DNA from 3 places in the Brevibacillus sp. FSL K6-6036 genome. Region 2 is predicted to be linked to each of the others. Evidence: riboswitches for the same ligand, from Rfam matches in the RefSeq annotation. Region 2 holds a riboswitch; each other region holds the start of a gene.
The links. Region 2 has a riboswitch for glycine ahead of gcvT (glycine cleavage system aminomethyltransferase GcvT). Riboswitches for the same ligand answer to the same signal wherever they lie in the genome.

Region 1: it holds a riboswitch for glycine, as region 2 does, so the genes downstream of both, NST37_RS08120 (sodium:alanine symporter family protein) here and gcvT (glycine cleavage system aminomethyltransferase GcvT) in region 2, are expected to answer to the same signal.
Region 3: it holds a riboswitch for glycine, as region 2 does, so the genes downstream of both, glyA (serine hydroxymethyltransferase) here and gcvT (glycine cleavage system aminomethyltransferase GcvT) in region 2, are expected to answer to the same signal.

What each region holds. Positions count from the first base shown of each region.
Region 1 covers NZ_CP150173.1:1,621,250-1,626,290, reverse strand. Annotated here, with positions in the region: gene NST37_RS08135 (FAD-dependent oxidoreductase) at 1-77, opposite strand, end outside; gene NST37_RS08130 (electron transfer flavoprotein subunit alpha/FixB family protein) at 61-1,092, opposite strand; gene NST37_RS08125 (electron transfer flavoprotein subunit beta/FixA family protein) at 1,089-1,919, opposite strand; glycine riboswitch at 2,248-2,357, shown strand; gene NST37_RS08120 (sodium:alanine symporter family protein) at 2,648-4,003, shown strand; gene NST37_RS08115 (helix-turn-helix domain-containing protein) at 4,201-4,959, shown strand.
Region 2 covers NZ_CP150173.1:2,119,082-2,124,122, forward strand. Annotated here, with positions in the region: gene NST37_RS10585 (SNF2-related protein) at 1-1,096, opposite strand, end outside; glycine riboswitch at 1,319-1,412, shown strand; gene gcvT (glycine cleavage system aminomethyltransferase GcvT) at 1,604-2,707, shown strand; gene gcvPA (aminomethyl-transferring glycine dehydrogenase subunit GcvPA) at 2,750-4,099, shown strand; gene gcvPB (aminomethyl-transferring glycine dehydrogenase subunit GcvPB) at 4,092-5,041, shown strand, end outside.
Region 3 covers NZ_CP150173.1:3,552,456-3,557,496, reverse strand. Annotated here, with positions in the region: gene NST37_RS17985 (MFS transporter) at 1-180, opposite strand, end outside; gene NST37_RS17980 (hypothetical protein) at 492-722, shown strand; gene NST37_RS17975 (YtrH family sporulation protein) at 883-1,194, shown strand; gene NST37_RS17970 (hypothetical protein) at 1,191-1,670, shown strand; gene NST37_RS17965 (sporulation protein) at 1,795-2,571, shown strand; gene yjcZ (sporulation protein YjcZ) at 2,772-2,870, opposite strand; glycine riboswitch at 3,068-3,173, shown strand; gene glyA (serine hydroxymethyltransferase) at 3,334-4,575, shown strand; gene codY (GTP-sensing pleiotropic transcriptional regulator CodY) at 4,831-5,041, shown strand, end outside.

The DNA.
Region 1 (5,041 bases), 500 kb from region 2:
GCCTTTGCCAGCGTATACGCGCAGGACGTACCGGCCGGCCCCGCTCCCACGACAATGACATCAAATTTTTCCGCCATACTGTACCTCCTTGCCAGCCGTCACCTGGAACGCGTCGATCAGCATCGGAACGATCTCGAATGCATCCCCGGCAATGCCGTAATGACAGGATTGGAAAATGGGTGCCTGCGGGTCTTTGTTGATGGCAATGATCAGGCCGGAGTTCTGCATGCCGACCAGATGCTGGATCGCTCCGGAAATGCCAATGGCAACATACAGCTTGGGCGTGACTGTCACCCCGGTTTGGCCTACCTGGTGGGCGTGATCGATCCATCCCGCCTCGACGGCATCCCGGCTCGCCCCTACAGTGCCTCCGATCGCCTCGGCCAGGCGATGGATGAGCTGAAAGCCTTCCTTGCTGCCGAGCCCCTTGCCCCCTGCGACGATAATGTCAGCCTCGTCCAGGCGGATTTTTGTCTGCGTTTCCCGGACGATCTTCAGCACCTTGGTCCGAATGTCTTCCTCCCGCAACGGGATGGATTCCTCGATGAGCTCTCCTTTGCGGCTGGTGTCGATCGGGAGCGCTTTCATGACCTTCGGCCGCACCGTGGCCATTTGCGGCCGGTGCTTTTTGCAGAGAATCGTGGCCATGATGTTGCCGCCGAATGCGGGCCGGCTCGCTTCCAAAAGCCCTGTCGCCTCATCCACATCGAGCATCGTCGTATCCGCAGTCAGCCCTGTCTCCAGATCGGTGGCAACCGCGCTGGCGAGGTCCTTGCCCGTCGAGGTCGCACCGTACAGGATCGTTTCCGGCTTGTGCTTTTCTACGCAAGCAATGACTGCACGCATGTACGATTCGGTCCGGTAATCCCGGAAAACGGGATCATCGTAGAGATAGACCGTATCGGCACCGTAGTGAAACGCGGTCGCGGCCAACTGCCGAACTCCCTCTCCAATCAGTATGCCGGCCAGGGGTACTCCCCGCTTGTCTGCCAGCTTTCGCCCCGCTCCCAAAAGCTCCAGGGAGACAGGCACGATTTTCCCGTCCTGGTGTTCGAGGAATACCCACACGCCTTTGTACTCGTCCAGATTCATGCCCGTGCCTCCTTCCCTGCAAAGAGCTCTTGTTTCTGCTGCAAAATTTCCATCAATCGCTCAACCTGCTGCTGTGCCGATCCCTCCAGCATTTCGCCGCCTTTTGGCTTTTCCGGAGGCCAGACCTTGGCCACAATCGTCGGGGAGCCTTTGAGACCCAGCAGCGTCCTGTCGACGTCCTCCAGATCGCTGACCGCCCAGATTACGGGCTGGTAGCGTGCGGCGCGAAGCATGTTGGGCAGCGGCGAATAGGGTACCTCGTTGATTTCCTTTTCCACCGAAAACAGGCAGGGCAAAGCGGACTGAATCACTTCATAGCCGTCCTCCAGCTTGCGGTGGACGATGGCATAGCCTTGCTGCTTGTTTACCTCGACCACCTTTTTCACGCTGGTCAAAGGCGGGATGTCGAGCCGTCTGGCAATGCCCGGTCCTACCTGGCCAGTATCCCCGTCGATCGTCATCTTTCCGCAGATGATCAGGTCGATCGGCTTTTCCTTGGCGATTTTTTCGAGGGCTTTCGTCAGCGCATAGCTGGTGGCCAGCGTATCTGCCCCGGCAAAGGCCCGGTCGGTAATCATGTACCCCTCATCCGCACCGATCTCGATGCATTTCCGGATCGCTTTGACAGCGGGCGGAGGCCCCATGGTCAGGACGGAAACTGTTCCCCCGTACCTTTTTTTCAAGCGGACAGCTTCCTCCACGGCATGCGCATCGTACGGATTCAAAATGGCAGGCGCGCTGGAACGGTCCATCGTATTTGTCTTCGGGTTCATCTTGATGATCTTCGTGTCCGGCACCTGTTTGATACAGGCGACGATATGCAGCATGAAAAACTCCCCCCTTGCAGCCCGGCGGGGCATCGTTTCGATGGCAGCTCTTGCACAGGTTGTCTCTTTTTGACACGACGCTTCGGGCGGCATGTTCATCATTGATATAACGTATTGCTCAGCGCTGTCGAATAGACCAAGAACTGCCAGAAGCGGGGGATCGATCAATTTTTTTCAATCCATTGACAAGCTCGCTTCGCTCCTTATAATTGATTTATAAATCACATATCGTTCGGATGAACCATTCAGGAGAAGACAGATGTCTACCGACGGGGCAAGGGAACCTTCCCGAAACTCTCAGGTCTAGGAAACTAGTAAAACTGCATGGGGACGAGCCTCTGGAGAGACTCCCTCTTTTTTCAAAAAGAGGATTGGGCACCGAAGGAGCAAATTCGCCGCGGCGAATAATCTCTCAGGTAAAAGGACAGAGTGGACGCTTGGACTTATACAAAAACGGTTAGTAATTTGTCGATAAAAAGCTTTGCTGTCAGTTCTCTCGAAGATATTCGTTCTTCGTATGACGAAGTTTTTTATGTGTTGCAGAAGGTTGAACATTTTACATGTTGCTAAACTTTTCTGCGCCCATCAACAAATGCGGTTTGCCGCCGGTTTTTTGTATTCTTATTTACGTAATTTTGTACGTCCTGCGACCGTCTCCAGAGAACATTTCATTTTCGGGTGAAATGTTTTTTCTTTTTCTCTTCAAAAACAGCAAGGGGGAAACCGAGATGGACATGCTTATGCAATGGTTGGAAATGGTGAATGGATTTGTGTGGGGACTGCCTACGCTGATACTGCTCGTCGGCACTGGGGTAATGCTGACGATCCGCCTTCGAGGGCTGCAGTTCAGAAAGCTGTGGTATGCGCTGCGCCTCGCTTTTGGGAAGCAGCAGGAGCAAACAGCGGCTGGGGACATCAACCACTTTCAGGCGCTGATGACCGCGCTTGCGGCAACGATCGGGATGGGAAATATCGCCGGGGTGGCCACGGCTGTCGCGGTCGGCGGACCGGGTGCTCTGTTCTGGATGTGGATCACAGCTCTGTTCGGGATGGCGACGAAATACGCCGAAGCGATTCTCGCTGTCAAGTACCGCATCCGGCAGGCTGACGGCACTTTTTCCGGCGGACCGATGTACTATTTGGAGAAAGGGTTGAAGCAAAAATGGCTCGCTGTTTTGTTCGCCCTGTTTGGAACAATGGCTTCCTTCGGGATCGGAAACATGGTCCAGTCCCATTCCGTCGCTGAAGCGGTACAGTTGAACTTCTCGATCCCTCCGGTCGCAACGGGGATTGTGCTGGCTGCCTTTACCGCCTTTGTCATCCTCGGCGGCGTAAAAAAGATCGGACAGGTCACCGGCGTCATGGTGCCGTTTATGGCCCTTTTCTATATCGTTGCCGGAATCATTGTCGTGCTCTTTCATGCGGGGCAAGTACCGCAGGCATTGGCAGACATTGTACACGGAGCGTTTAACGGCACTTCGGCTGCAGGCGGCTTTTTGGGAGCGACCGTAGCCATGGCGATCCAAAAAGGGGTTGCCAGGGGTGTCTTCTCCAACGAGGCCGGTCTGGGCAGCGCACCGATCGCAGCCGCGGCGGCAAAAACAGACGAACCGGCCAAGCAGGCGCTCGTTTCCATGACAGGAACGTTTATCGATACGATTCTCGTCTGTACGATCACAGGGCTTGCTTTGGTCACTACGGGAGCCTGGTCCACCGGTATGTCTGGCGTGGAAGCGACTACCTACGCCTTCCAAAGCGTCTTCGGTCAAGCCGGCAGCTACGTGCTGGCCGTTGCCATCATCCTGTTTGCCTACTCCACCATCCTCGGGTGGGCGTATTACGGCGAGAAATGCTTTGAATATTTGTTCGGCAAAGGCTCTGCCAAATACTACCGATTCGTCTGGGTAGTCATGGTCGCTGTCGGAGCAACGATGAAGCTCGATCTGGTCTGGACGCTCTCCGACATCATGAACGGCTTGATGGCAGTGCCCAACCTGATCGGCCTGATCGGACTCTCCGGTGTGGTCGTTGCCGAGACGAAGCGCTTTTTGAATGGGCCTCTGGAGTCGAAGCTGTCACAGTAAATATGCTCGCACCCCAAAATTTTCCCCTCATAATGAGGGGGTTTTCCTATTTCTGCGGGATTCGTTTTGCGGGACGAGCGCACTTGCGGAGCGGATGCTCCCCCCTCCTCGTGACATTACCGGACTTGCGGAAAAAAGTGTGTATAATAGAAGGCATATCTTCTATGCACGGATCAAACCGGTTGGAGGGCATTGTCATGTTGGAAACATTCGGATTTTCCCATTACGAAAGCAAAGTATATGAGACGCTCGCGGCAAGCGAGTCTCCCATGGATGCCACAATGATCGTCAAGCATTCCGGCGTTCCCAAAGCGAAAATTTACGAAGTGCTGACCCGTCTGGTAGACAAGGGCCTGGTCCTCGATTCTGTGTCGGATAAAAAGAAATGGTATACCGCTCTGCCGCTAAACAGCCTGATCGACAAGCTGACCAGTCAATTTCAGCACGACGTGGAGCGGCTCAAAACCTCTTTGGCCAGCAAGCAGGTACGGGATGACCGGATTTGGAATCTCAAGGTCGACTCCTCCATACGCGCTGAAAGCAAGCACTTGATTCAGCGAGCCGTCAAGTCCATCCGCATCTTCGCCTGGAATGACGATTTTGCCGGATTTATCCCTCTCCTCGAGGAAAAGGAACGGGAAGGCGTAGAAGTGGAAGCGCTGGTGGTCGGAGAGATACAGACAAACCTCAAACGGGTCCACGTCTTAATCCCTTCGGACGAGCACGAGGGATTGGAACGCTTCCAGCTCATCGTAGCGGATCAGGAGGAGATCATGTTTGCCGGAGAAGAAGACGGCAACTGGCAAGCTATTCAGACGAGAGCACAGCCGTTTGTCAAATTCTTCGCCGACTTCTTTTTCCATGACGTAGCATTGGCCCGCATTACGCAAAAGCATTACGACCTGCTTTTTGGAGACGAAGAGATACGGCGCATGCTCATCCGGCTCCGTTACTAACATCATCCATGATTTTTTTCTTGAATGCGCAGACCAAAAAGGTTACCATCATAGTGGTAACCTTTTTTTAGGTGCAGAAAGG
Region 2 (5,041 bases):
TGGCAGCTTTGGAATGTGACTCGATTTTCTTGATCATCTCGACGAGCTCCATGATTTCCGCGCGGACAGGGGAGTCTTCTGCTGCCCGTTGATGCATGTTGTAGAGCGTGAGAAAGGCGGCTTCCCGGCTGGAGCAAACCTCGCGCTGCAGCGTGATCAACGCAAGCGAGTTATAGCCGCCCGATCCGGTGTGATACTGTTCTTTGACGAAGCGCGTTACGCCCTGATACAACGCGGCTTCCTCGGGGGAAAGCTCGATCGGAATGGACTGGACGCGTCTGCTGGTGAAATGCACGCCTCCGTCGCTGCGTCTGTTCCGGATCATCACTTTGTCCAGTTCGGTCTTGAGCTGCTCATTGTTTTTTGCCTGCCGCTTGCCTTCCACATAGGTTGTGGAGAAGCTGGACGTGTGTCCGAGATGGCCGGGCTTTAAGAGGTTGATCAGATTGTAGAGCTCATCCATCTCGTTCTGGATCGGAGTAGCGGTCAGCAGCAGGCAGTATTTTTTGCGAATCTCCTTGACGAACTGGTAGTTGCGCGTTTTTTTGTTTTTCAGCTTATGGGCTTCGTCAATGATCAGCATGTCGTAATCGATGTCCAGGACGTGACGGCGGTGGGGATCGCGTTTGGCTGTATCGATCGAGGCAACCACGACGTCGTATTGCCGCCACATATACTCCTTCTTTTGGGCGACAGCGGGTATGCCGAATTTTTGATTCAATTCTTTCGTCCACTGGATTACGAGCGATGCCGGCACGAGGATAAGTATTTTTTTCGCCAGCCCGCGGATCATGTACTCTTTCATGATCAGCCCGGCTTCGATTGTTTTGCCCAGGCCCACCTCGTCAGCGAGAATGGCCCTGCCGCGCATTTCGTTCAAAACGCGCTCCGCCGTCTGCAGCTGATGGGGAAACGGTTGGAGCGTAGGCAGGTATTGCAAGCACTGAAGCTGGTCAAACTCGCGGATAGCCATCGCCTCTTCGGCTTCCAAAGTAAGCTGGAACAGCTCCCATTTGTCCCAGGGGCCGTCCTGCTTCATTCGTTCATTTAGCAAATCCATCCAATCGGCATCGAAGGAAACGGGAACGTTCGGCATATGACTACCTCCGCTTTGGGGTTTTGTCATGAAAATGCTATATCGTAAATCAAAGGTGAACGTTATTCTTTTTGATCAAAAAATTTGTTAGTGATTTTCCAAGTTAATTCGCAATTTGCATATTTTCAAGAATGCGCTCACGTGGTAGGATAAAGAAGGAGTTCATTCAACTAGTATGGAATGTATTTGGAACATTTATGTATCACCCAGTATCCACCGCGAATGAAAGTAGCAGGGAGAGACTGCTTGTAAGGCAGCGCCGAAGGAGCAAGCCGGGTATGGTGAATCTCTCAGGCAAAAGTACCTCTACTGGACGCATCTCTGGAGAGAGCTTCTTCGGGAGCCACCAAAGGGGAAACTTGCAAGCGATGCCAAAGGAACGGCTCGCATCAAGCGAGGCAACTCTCAGGTACCAAGGACAGAGGAGGAGAAATGGGCGCCTTATTTGGCGTATTCATTTCTCTTGTTCTGTCCTTTTTTGCATGAAAAAAACAGGAGGTGCCCGAAATGACGACACTGAAACGCACGCCGCTGTTCCCTGTCTATGAAAAATACGGGGCCAAAACGATTGATTTCGGCGGATGGGATTTGCCCGTGCAATTTTCCAGTATCACGCAGGAGCATGAAGCAGTGCGGACGAAAGCAGGCTTGTTTGACGTCTCTCATATGGGAGAGGTTGAGGTAAAAGGGGAGGGAGCCTATCTCTACCTGCAACGCCTTACAACCAACGATCTTTCCAAGCTGGAAGCAGGGCAAGCGCAATACAGCGTGTTCTGCTATCCGGACGGGGGCACGGTGGACGACCTTCTTGTCTACAAATACGCCGACGATCACTACCTCTTGGTGATTAACGCGGGAAATATCGACAAGGACTACGCATGGATGCAGGAGCATCTGAGCGAGGGTGTACAGATCGAGAATATCTCACCGCAAACAGCACAGCTGGCGATCCAGGGGCCGCTTGCCGAATCGATCCTGCAAAAGCTGACCGACACGAACCTGACGGAAATCGGTGTTTTCCGTTTCAAGCGGAATGTCGTGATCGACGGCATTGCGACTCTCGTTTCGCGCACCGGCTATACCGGAGAAGACGGATTTGAGATCTACCTGGACAGCGACAAAGCGATTCAGCTATGGGACCGCCTCCTCGAGGTCGGCAAGCCGGAAGGGCTGGTACCATGCGGCCTCGGCGCCAGGGACACGCTTCGTTTTGAAGCGAAGCTGCCGCTCTACGGTCAAGAGCTCGGCAAAGACATCTCGCCGATCGAAGCGGGTATCGGCTTTGCAGTAAAGGTAGACAAAGAAGTGCCGTTCATCGGACAGGAAGCCCTCAAGGCGCAAAAGGAAAACGGCGCTCCCCGCAAGCTCGTTGGGATTGAAATGATCGACCGCGGCATCCCGCGTACGCATTACCCTGTTTTTGTCGGGGAAGAGCAGATCGGCGAGGTTACGACGGGCACTCAGTCTCCGACGTTGAAAAAGAATGTGGGACTCGCGCTGATCAAATCCGAGTATGCAGCTGTAGGCACCGAACTGGAAGTAGAAATTCGCGGCAAGCGGCTGAAGGCTGTCGTGGCAGCCACACCGTTCTACAAACGTCCCAAAAAGTAAACCAACCAATCCAAGATCCGATAAACAAGGAGGACAACGTTCGTGAAATACCGTTACCTGCCTCAAACCGATCAGGATAAACGCGAGATGTTGGACACCCTGGGCATTTCCCGGGTGGAAGAGCTGTTCGCGGATATTCCGGAAGAAGTTCGTTTCAAAGGTTCCCTGCAAATTCCCGAGGCTCTGTCCGAACCGGAGCTGGTCAAATATTTTTCCGGTCTTGCTAATAAAAACGCCAACTTCAGTACGCATGCAAACTTCCTGGGAGCGGGTGTGTACCAGCATCATATCCCGAGTGTCGTCAACCACATGCTGCTGCGGGGCGAATTTTTTACCGCATACACCCCGTATCAGCCGGAAATCAGCCAAGGGGAGCTGCAGGCTATTTTTGAGTTTCAGACGATGGTATGCGAAATGACGGGCATGGAAGTGGCCAACTCCTCGATGTACGACGGCGCTACTTCTTTGGCAGAGGCAGCAATGATGGCGGCAGGCCACACGAACAAGAGCAAGGTCGTGGTTTCCCGTTCCGTCCATCCGGAAGCGCGGAGCGTGCTGAAAACATACGCGTACGGCCAAGGCGTAGAGGTCGTGGAAGCAGACCTGAAGGACAATGGAACCGACACGGCAGCACTGGACGCGCTTGTTGACGACCAGACGGCAGCTGTCATCGTTCAATACCCGAACTTTTTCGGTCAAGTAGAAGACCTGTCCTCCATTGAGCCGATTGCACATGGAAAAGGAGCGCTTCTGATCGTTTCCTCCAATCCGCTCTCGCTCGGCGTGCTGGAAGCGCCGGGACGTTTGGGCGCAGACATCGTTGTTGGCGATATGCAGCCATTCGGAATTTTCGCTTCATTCGGTGGACCGCACTGCGGGTATTTGGCCACCACCTCCAAGCTGATGCGCAAAATGCCCGGCCGGATCGTCGGACAGACGAAAGACGAAAACGGCAAGCGCGGATTCGTTTTGACCCTGCAAGCGCGCGAGCAGCACATTCGCCGCGAAAAAGCGACATCCAACATCTGTTCCAACCAGGCTCTCCTGGCTCTCGCGGCCTCTATCGCGATGAGCGCGTACGGAAAGCAGGGCGTACAGGAAATCGCCATGCTCAACCTGCAGAAAGCTCATTACGCCAAGCAAGCATTGGCAGCAAAAGGACTTGAGATCGTAGGCAGCGCACCTACCTTCAATGAATTTGTAGTGAAATTGAATAAACCGGTAGCGGAAGTAAACAAGAAGCTGCTGAAAAAAGGGATTATCGGCGGCTACGACCTTGGAATCGATTATCCCGAGCTTTCCGGCCATATGCTGCTTGCCGTAACGGAACTCCGAACAAAAGCAGAAATCGACGATCTCGCGCAGGAATTGGAGGCGATCACCCGTGCATAACGACAAAGAAAAAGCGTTGATCTTTGAATTGAGCAAGCCTGGTCGCGTAGGGTACAATCTCCCGGCGCTTGATGTGCCGGAGGTAGAGGTAACCGATTTGCTGCCGAAGCACTTGATTCGCGAAACCCCAGCAGAACTGCCGGAAGTATCCGAACTGCAGCTGGTTCGTCACTATACGGAGCTGTCCCGCAGAAATCACGGGATTGACAACGGCTTTTATCCGCTCGGCTCCTGCACGATGAAGTACAATCCGAAAATCAATGAAGACGTTGCCCGTTACGCGGGCTTTGCCCAAACCCATCCGTACCAGCCGGAAGAATCTGTGCAAGGCGCGCTGGAACTGATGTATAACCTGCAAAACGAGCTGGCGGAGATCACGGGCATGGATGCCGTCACTTTGCAGCCGGCAGCAGGGGCAGCAGGCGAATGGACGGGACTATTGATGATCCGCGCTTACCATGAAAGCCGCGGTGAAAAAGGGCGGACCAAGGTAATCGTACCGAACTCCGCACACGGAACGAATCCGGCTTCCGCTGCTGTAGCGGGCTTGGAGACAGTTACGATTCCGTCCGACGACCGCGGGCTGGTAGACATCGAAGCTTTGCGCCAGGCAGTAGGACCGGACACGGCGGCATTGATGCTGACCAATCCGAACACGCTTGGATTGTTTGAAGAGGACATCGTCGAGATGGCAAAGATCGTACACGAAGCTGGCGGCCTTCTCTACTACGACGGCGCCAACGCCAACGCCATCCTGGGCATCGCTCGTCCCGGCGACATGGGCTTTGACGTCGTTCACCTCAATTTGCACAAGACCTTTACCGGCCCTCATGGCGGCGGCGGTCCCGGTGCCGGCCCTGTCGGTGTGAAAAAGATTCTGGAACCGTTCATGCCAGCTCCAATCGTAGGCAAAAGGGCAGATGGCACTTTCTTCTGGGACAA
Region 3 (5,041 bases), 1.4 Mb from region 2:
CGCGATACTGCCGACACCGAGAATGATGCCGACCTGTCCGAGAGAGAGGGCACGGGCTTTTTTTAGGAAAATGGGAAAGATCGGCACGATCAGAAAGGAGGCCAGGTGCATGAAAAAAACCAGGACGAGCAGCAGTGCAAATATTTTGTTCCGCCATAGCTTTCCTGCCGCAACGGTCATAGAGCCGCCTCCTCTTTCGTTTCGGCAATCTTCCCCTAGTATGCATGTTCCCGTAGCCAGTCTATGCACCCGAAAATAGGCGAGAGCGGAATTGAAGGGATAACAGGCTTTCGTCCAATCCAACGGGTGCCTCTCGACATATACCTATACTGTAAAAAAACTGTGGGCATACATGGTGCAAGGTTGCGTCAACAAGGAGGGACAAACGTGAGAGGCTTTTTTGCAAATCACGAAGGGTTTGAAGTAGTGATTTGGATTCTGGTGATCATCTTTCTCCTCTCCATTTTCTTCGACGAAGGGATCGATTAAAGGTGAGTGCATACCGTCCGATTCGCCGGTTAAACCGCTATTACAAAAGAAATGACGGGTTTCGATCCTGGGTTAAGGCTAATGAACAGTGGTTTCGGGAAAATCCGGAAGTATTCCAGCAGGTTCTGCACAATCCCAATATGGTCAATCTGTTCATGGATCTGATGATGATGAACTCCGCGCAAATTCAAAAGAGACTTCGGCGAATGAGGGGACGAGGGAGAAGAGGCTGAGGGCTGCATACAAAAACGGCGTGTCGCTGGCGGCATGCCGTTTTTGCGTGTGTGAGAGCCGTTTGGCTGGGAGCCATATAGCTAGGGACATATAGCCTTTCATATTTGTCCAGCCTCCGGCGTAGGGATAGACTAACGCTGTCAAGCCGGAGGGATGGAGATGGGGCAGGTCATTTTAACCTTTTTTGTGGCGTACGGCATTGTGGTCGGCGGTTCCCTGTGCGGTGGATTGGGCGCTTTTTTAAATGAAAAGCCGCCGCTCTGGTCCATTCATGATTTGGCTGACCAATTGAAAATATGGGGCCTTGTAGGTGCCTTGGGCGGAACGTTTGACTCCTTTTTGCAGATCGAAAAAATCCTCGCGGGCAATTTTTCGCCTGTGTTCAAACAGCTTGTCATGATCGTTGTCGCCTTCCTCGGGGCACATATGGGGACGATTTCGATTCAATGGCTGGTCCAGGTGCGTTCATGAAGGTTATGTTGTGGAAGCGTTACGTAGCTCTCCTGCTCATAGGCGCCATTCTCGGCGGGTCGGGAATGCTGTTTATTTACGGCAGGGAAATGGAGCAGATGATGCTTGTCAAGCGCAGTCTGGAACTGCTGAACGAAAAGCTGATGGAGGAAAATCAGAGCTTGAAGCAGTCGGAAAAAGTGGCCCGGAGAAAACAAGAGGTGGTCATCGATGAGATTCGGGTCACCGTCCTGGATTCAAAGCTGCATGAAACGATTCAACTGCAAATGACAAGGCAGTTGGAAAAAGACTTGGCTTCCCTGAAAGGAAAAAAAGTCGAGCAGGTGGCAGAAGTCCAGGAGATGCTCCATGAAATGCTGCGGAGAAGAGAGTACATCATCGAAGGAACGATGGTCGAGGTGCGCGTCAAAACGGTGGCGATCAGCCGGATTCTCCACTTGTTCGTGACTGCTGAAGTAAAACGCGAGGATATATGAAGATCGGGAAATCTATTTTCGGCAGCGAAACTTTTATTGCGACCCGCCGTATAAAAGGTACAGAAGCTTCTCACTGCATGAAAAAGCAAGGCAATCGATGCGTTGGTAAGGGGAGAATGAGTCCATGTCAATGTTTAAAAAGCTGTTGGCAAGCGTAGGTATCGGGGCTGCCCAAGTAGATGCCCGCCTGGAGAACGATTCGTTGATCCCGGGAGAATGGGTAAGAGGTGAGGTCCACATCACAGGTGGCGATGTTGCACAGGATGTGGACGAAATTTATATGTACGTCGTCACGCATTATGAGCGCGAGGCAAATGATCGCAAGGTAAAGGAAGAATGCACGCTCGGCAAGTACCGTCTTTCTGAACGGTTCGTGCTGAACCCGAAGGAAAAGAAGGTCATTCCGTTTTCCTTCCAGCTTCCGTACGAGACTCCGCTTACGATGGGACGGCAGCCTGTGTACCTGCGTACCGGACTGGACATTAAAAATGCCATCGATCCGGGAGATTCAGACTTCATCGAGGTTCGGCCGCATCCGCTGATGGAAAAAGTGCTGGACGCGATTCAGTCTCTCGGCTTTCAATTATTCAAAGTGGATTGCGAATACAATCGTCATCTCGGGCGCTCTTACCCATTTGTGCAGGAGTTTGAGTTCCGTCCGACAGGCCCCTACCGCAGCCGACTGGAGGAGCTGGAGGCCGTCTTTTATTTGAAGGAGGGAGAACTGGAGGTTCTTCTGGAAATGGACAAACGAGCTCGCGGTTTTCTGGGAGCCTTTCAGGAAGCCTTCAATCTGGACGAACGCTACGCCCGTTTCCGGCTGACCCAGGCTGATTTGCATCGACCGGTCTCGGCGATTGCCGAAGGGATCGAAGAAATCATCCGTCGGAATATTCACTAGCAAAAGGCCAAGCCACGCTCTGAAAAAACCAATACGCATTTGACAAAAACACGCGGGAGTGTGAACGGCACCCCATTTGTTAGGCACAGCTAACATTTGGAGGTGCAGTTCAATTCCCGCGTTTTTATAACGATATGGGAGCTCGCCCACGGTCTGCCCAATCAATCATCCATGAAGAAGCGAACGGTTTGCAATCTTTGCTAACAATCTTCCGAACATCCGACAATCGAGAGCAGAATAAACAGCACCAGAATAAGACCGATACCGTTAAACCCGCCGCTCTTGAACAGACTACTCATGCAAGCATCCTCCTTTGTTTGAATGGGTTCCCTGCTATCGTATTTACGGGCGGGCCTTTCGGTGTTAGGGCGACTACCCATTTTGGGCGACAGGCCGCAGACTGGATCATTCTCAAGAACAATTGATATTCTATTCGAAATATTATTGACAATGTTGAATCCCTTGACGTATGATTCGAAGTAATTGCATAGAGCGGATGACGATTGTGGGAGAGACCGGACCGAAGCGCCCGGCACCGAAGGAGCAAGTCCCAAAAATCCTTGGGAAAGAATCTCTCAGGTACAAGGTACCACAATTGGACGCACCTCTGGAGAGAGCGAACAGCCACCCAAGGGGAAGACTCCCGTGTCAGGAGTTAAACTCTCAGGTAAAAGGACAGAGGAGAGGTAGATTACGTGCTATCTATCTTTCCCTTGTCCTTTTTTGCGTTCGGGAAAGATGGGAGCCAAGGGAGGAATATCGATGAGCTTGCAGGATCACGACAAGGAAATTTTTGAAGCGATCGAAGCGGAACGCCAGCGCCAGCTCGGGACGCTGGAGTTGATCGCATCGGAAAACTTTGTGAGTCAGGACGTTTTGGACGCCATGGGATCGGTTCTGACCAACAAGTATGCGGAAGGCTATCCCGGAAAGCGGTATTACGGCGGCTGCGAGCACGTGGATGTAGTCGAACGCTTGGCGATCGAGCGGGTATCAAAGCTGTTTGGAGCAGCCTATGCCAATGTCCAGCCTCACTCCGGCGCACAGGCGAACACGGCCGTGTTCTTTTCGCTGCTGCAGCCGGGAGATACCTTCATGGGAATGAATCTGTCGCACGGTGGCCATCTGACGCATGGAAGTCCGGTCAGCCTCTCGGGAAAGTGGTTTAATGTCGTGGCATACGGGGTCCGCGAAGAGGATCACCTGATCGATTATGACGAAGTGGAAGCGATTGCCCGCCGGGAAAAGCCGAAGATCATCATCGCAGGCGGCAGCGCCTATTCGCGGACGCTTGATTTCGCCCGCTTTCGCGAGATCGCCGAGCAGGCAGGAGCAAAGCTGATGGTAGACATGGCTCATATCGCCGGCTTGGTGGCGGCGGGCGTGCATCCTTCGCCCGTTCCCCATGCTGACGTCGTGACAAGTACCACGCATAAGACGCTGAGAGGACCGCGCGGCGGCATTGTGTTAACGAATGACGAGGAGATCGCAAAGGGCGTAAACAAAGCGATATTCCCAGGTATTCAGGGCGGGCCGCTGATGCATATCATAGCGGCAAAGGCAGTCTCTTTTAAAGAAGCGCTGCAGCCCGAGTTCAAGAGATACGCTGAGCAAGTGGTGAAAAACGCAAAGGCTCTCGCCGAGACCTTGCTCGAAGAAGGAGCGAGACTGGTTTCGGGGGGCACGGACAATCACCTGCTGCTTCTCGACGTTCGCGTCTTCGGACTGACAGGAAAGGAAGCGGAGCGGCTGTTGGAAGAAGCGGGCATCACCGTCAACAAAAACACGATTCCGTTTGATCCGGAAAGCCCGTTTGTCACCAGCGGGATTCGCATCGGCACTGCCGCTGCCACCACAAGGGGCATGAAAGAAGCGGAAATGAAGACCATCGGACGATCGATTGCTGCTGTTCTGAAAGGAAAAGGAGATCCGTCCGTTCGAGATACGATCAGTCAGTTATGTGCTGCCTATCCGCTCTACAGTCGCGCTTCAGTTTTGCGCTGACGGAGGCTGGCGATGATTTACAAATTGAGCAACCCGGCGGAAGTAAGCGAATTGCTTTCTGCAGAACAGTACATGTCGTTTGTTTCAGAAGAGTAGGAAGCGGCTCCTGCGGGAATGGTGGAACGGACAGGTCCTTTATGGCATAAACCATAAGGGGCCTGTTCTTTTATTGTCTATTTTTTGATTTGCATGTATAAGCCGGGATTTTTCTGACAATACTGCGACTATACATAACCGCAAGGAGGAAAAAATGGAATGAATTTACTGGAGAAAACTAGAAGGATTAACGTCATGCTGCAAAAGACGATGGGAGGAAGCGGGGTAGGGTATCATGATCTGGCTCGGCTGCTGGCCGATGTGATTGGCGCGAACGTCTACATCGTGACGGCAGACGGGACGATTCTCGGAAACGGGGTTCGGGAGGATTTTGGCATCGGACAGGGGCAGGACGGCCGGTCAGGCGCAA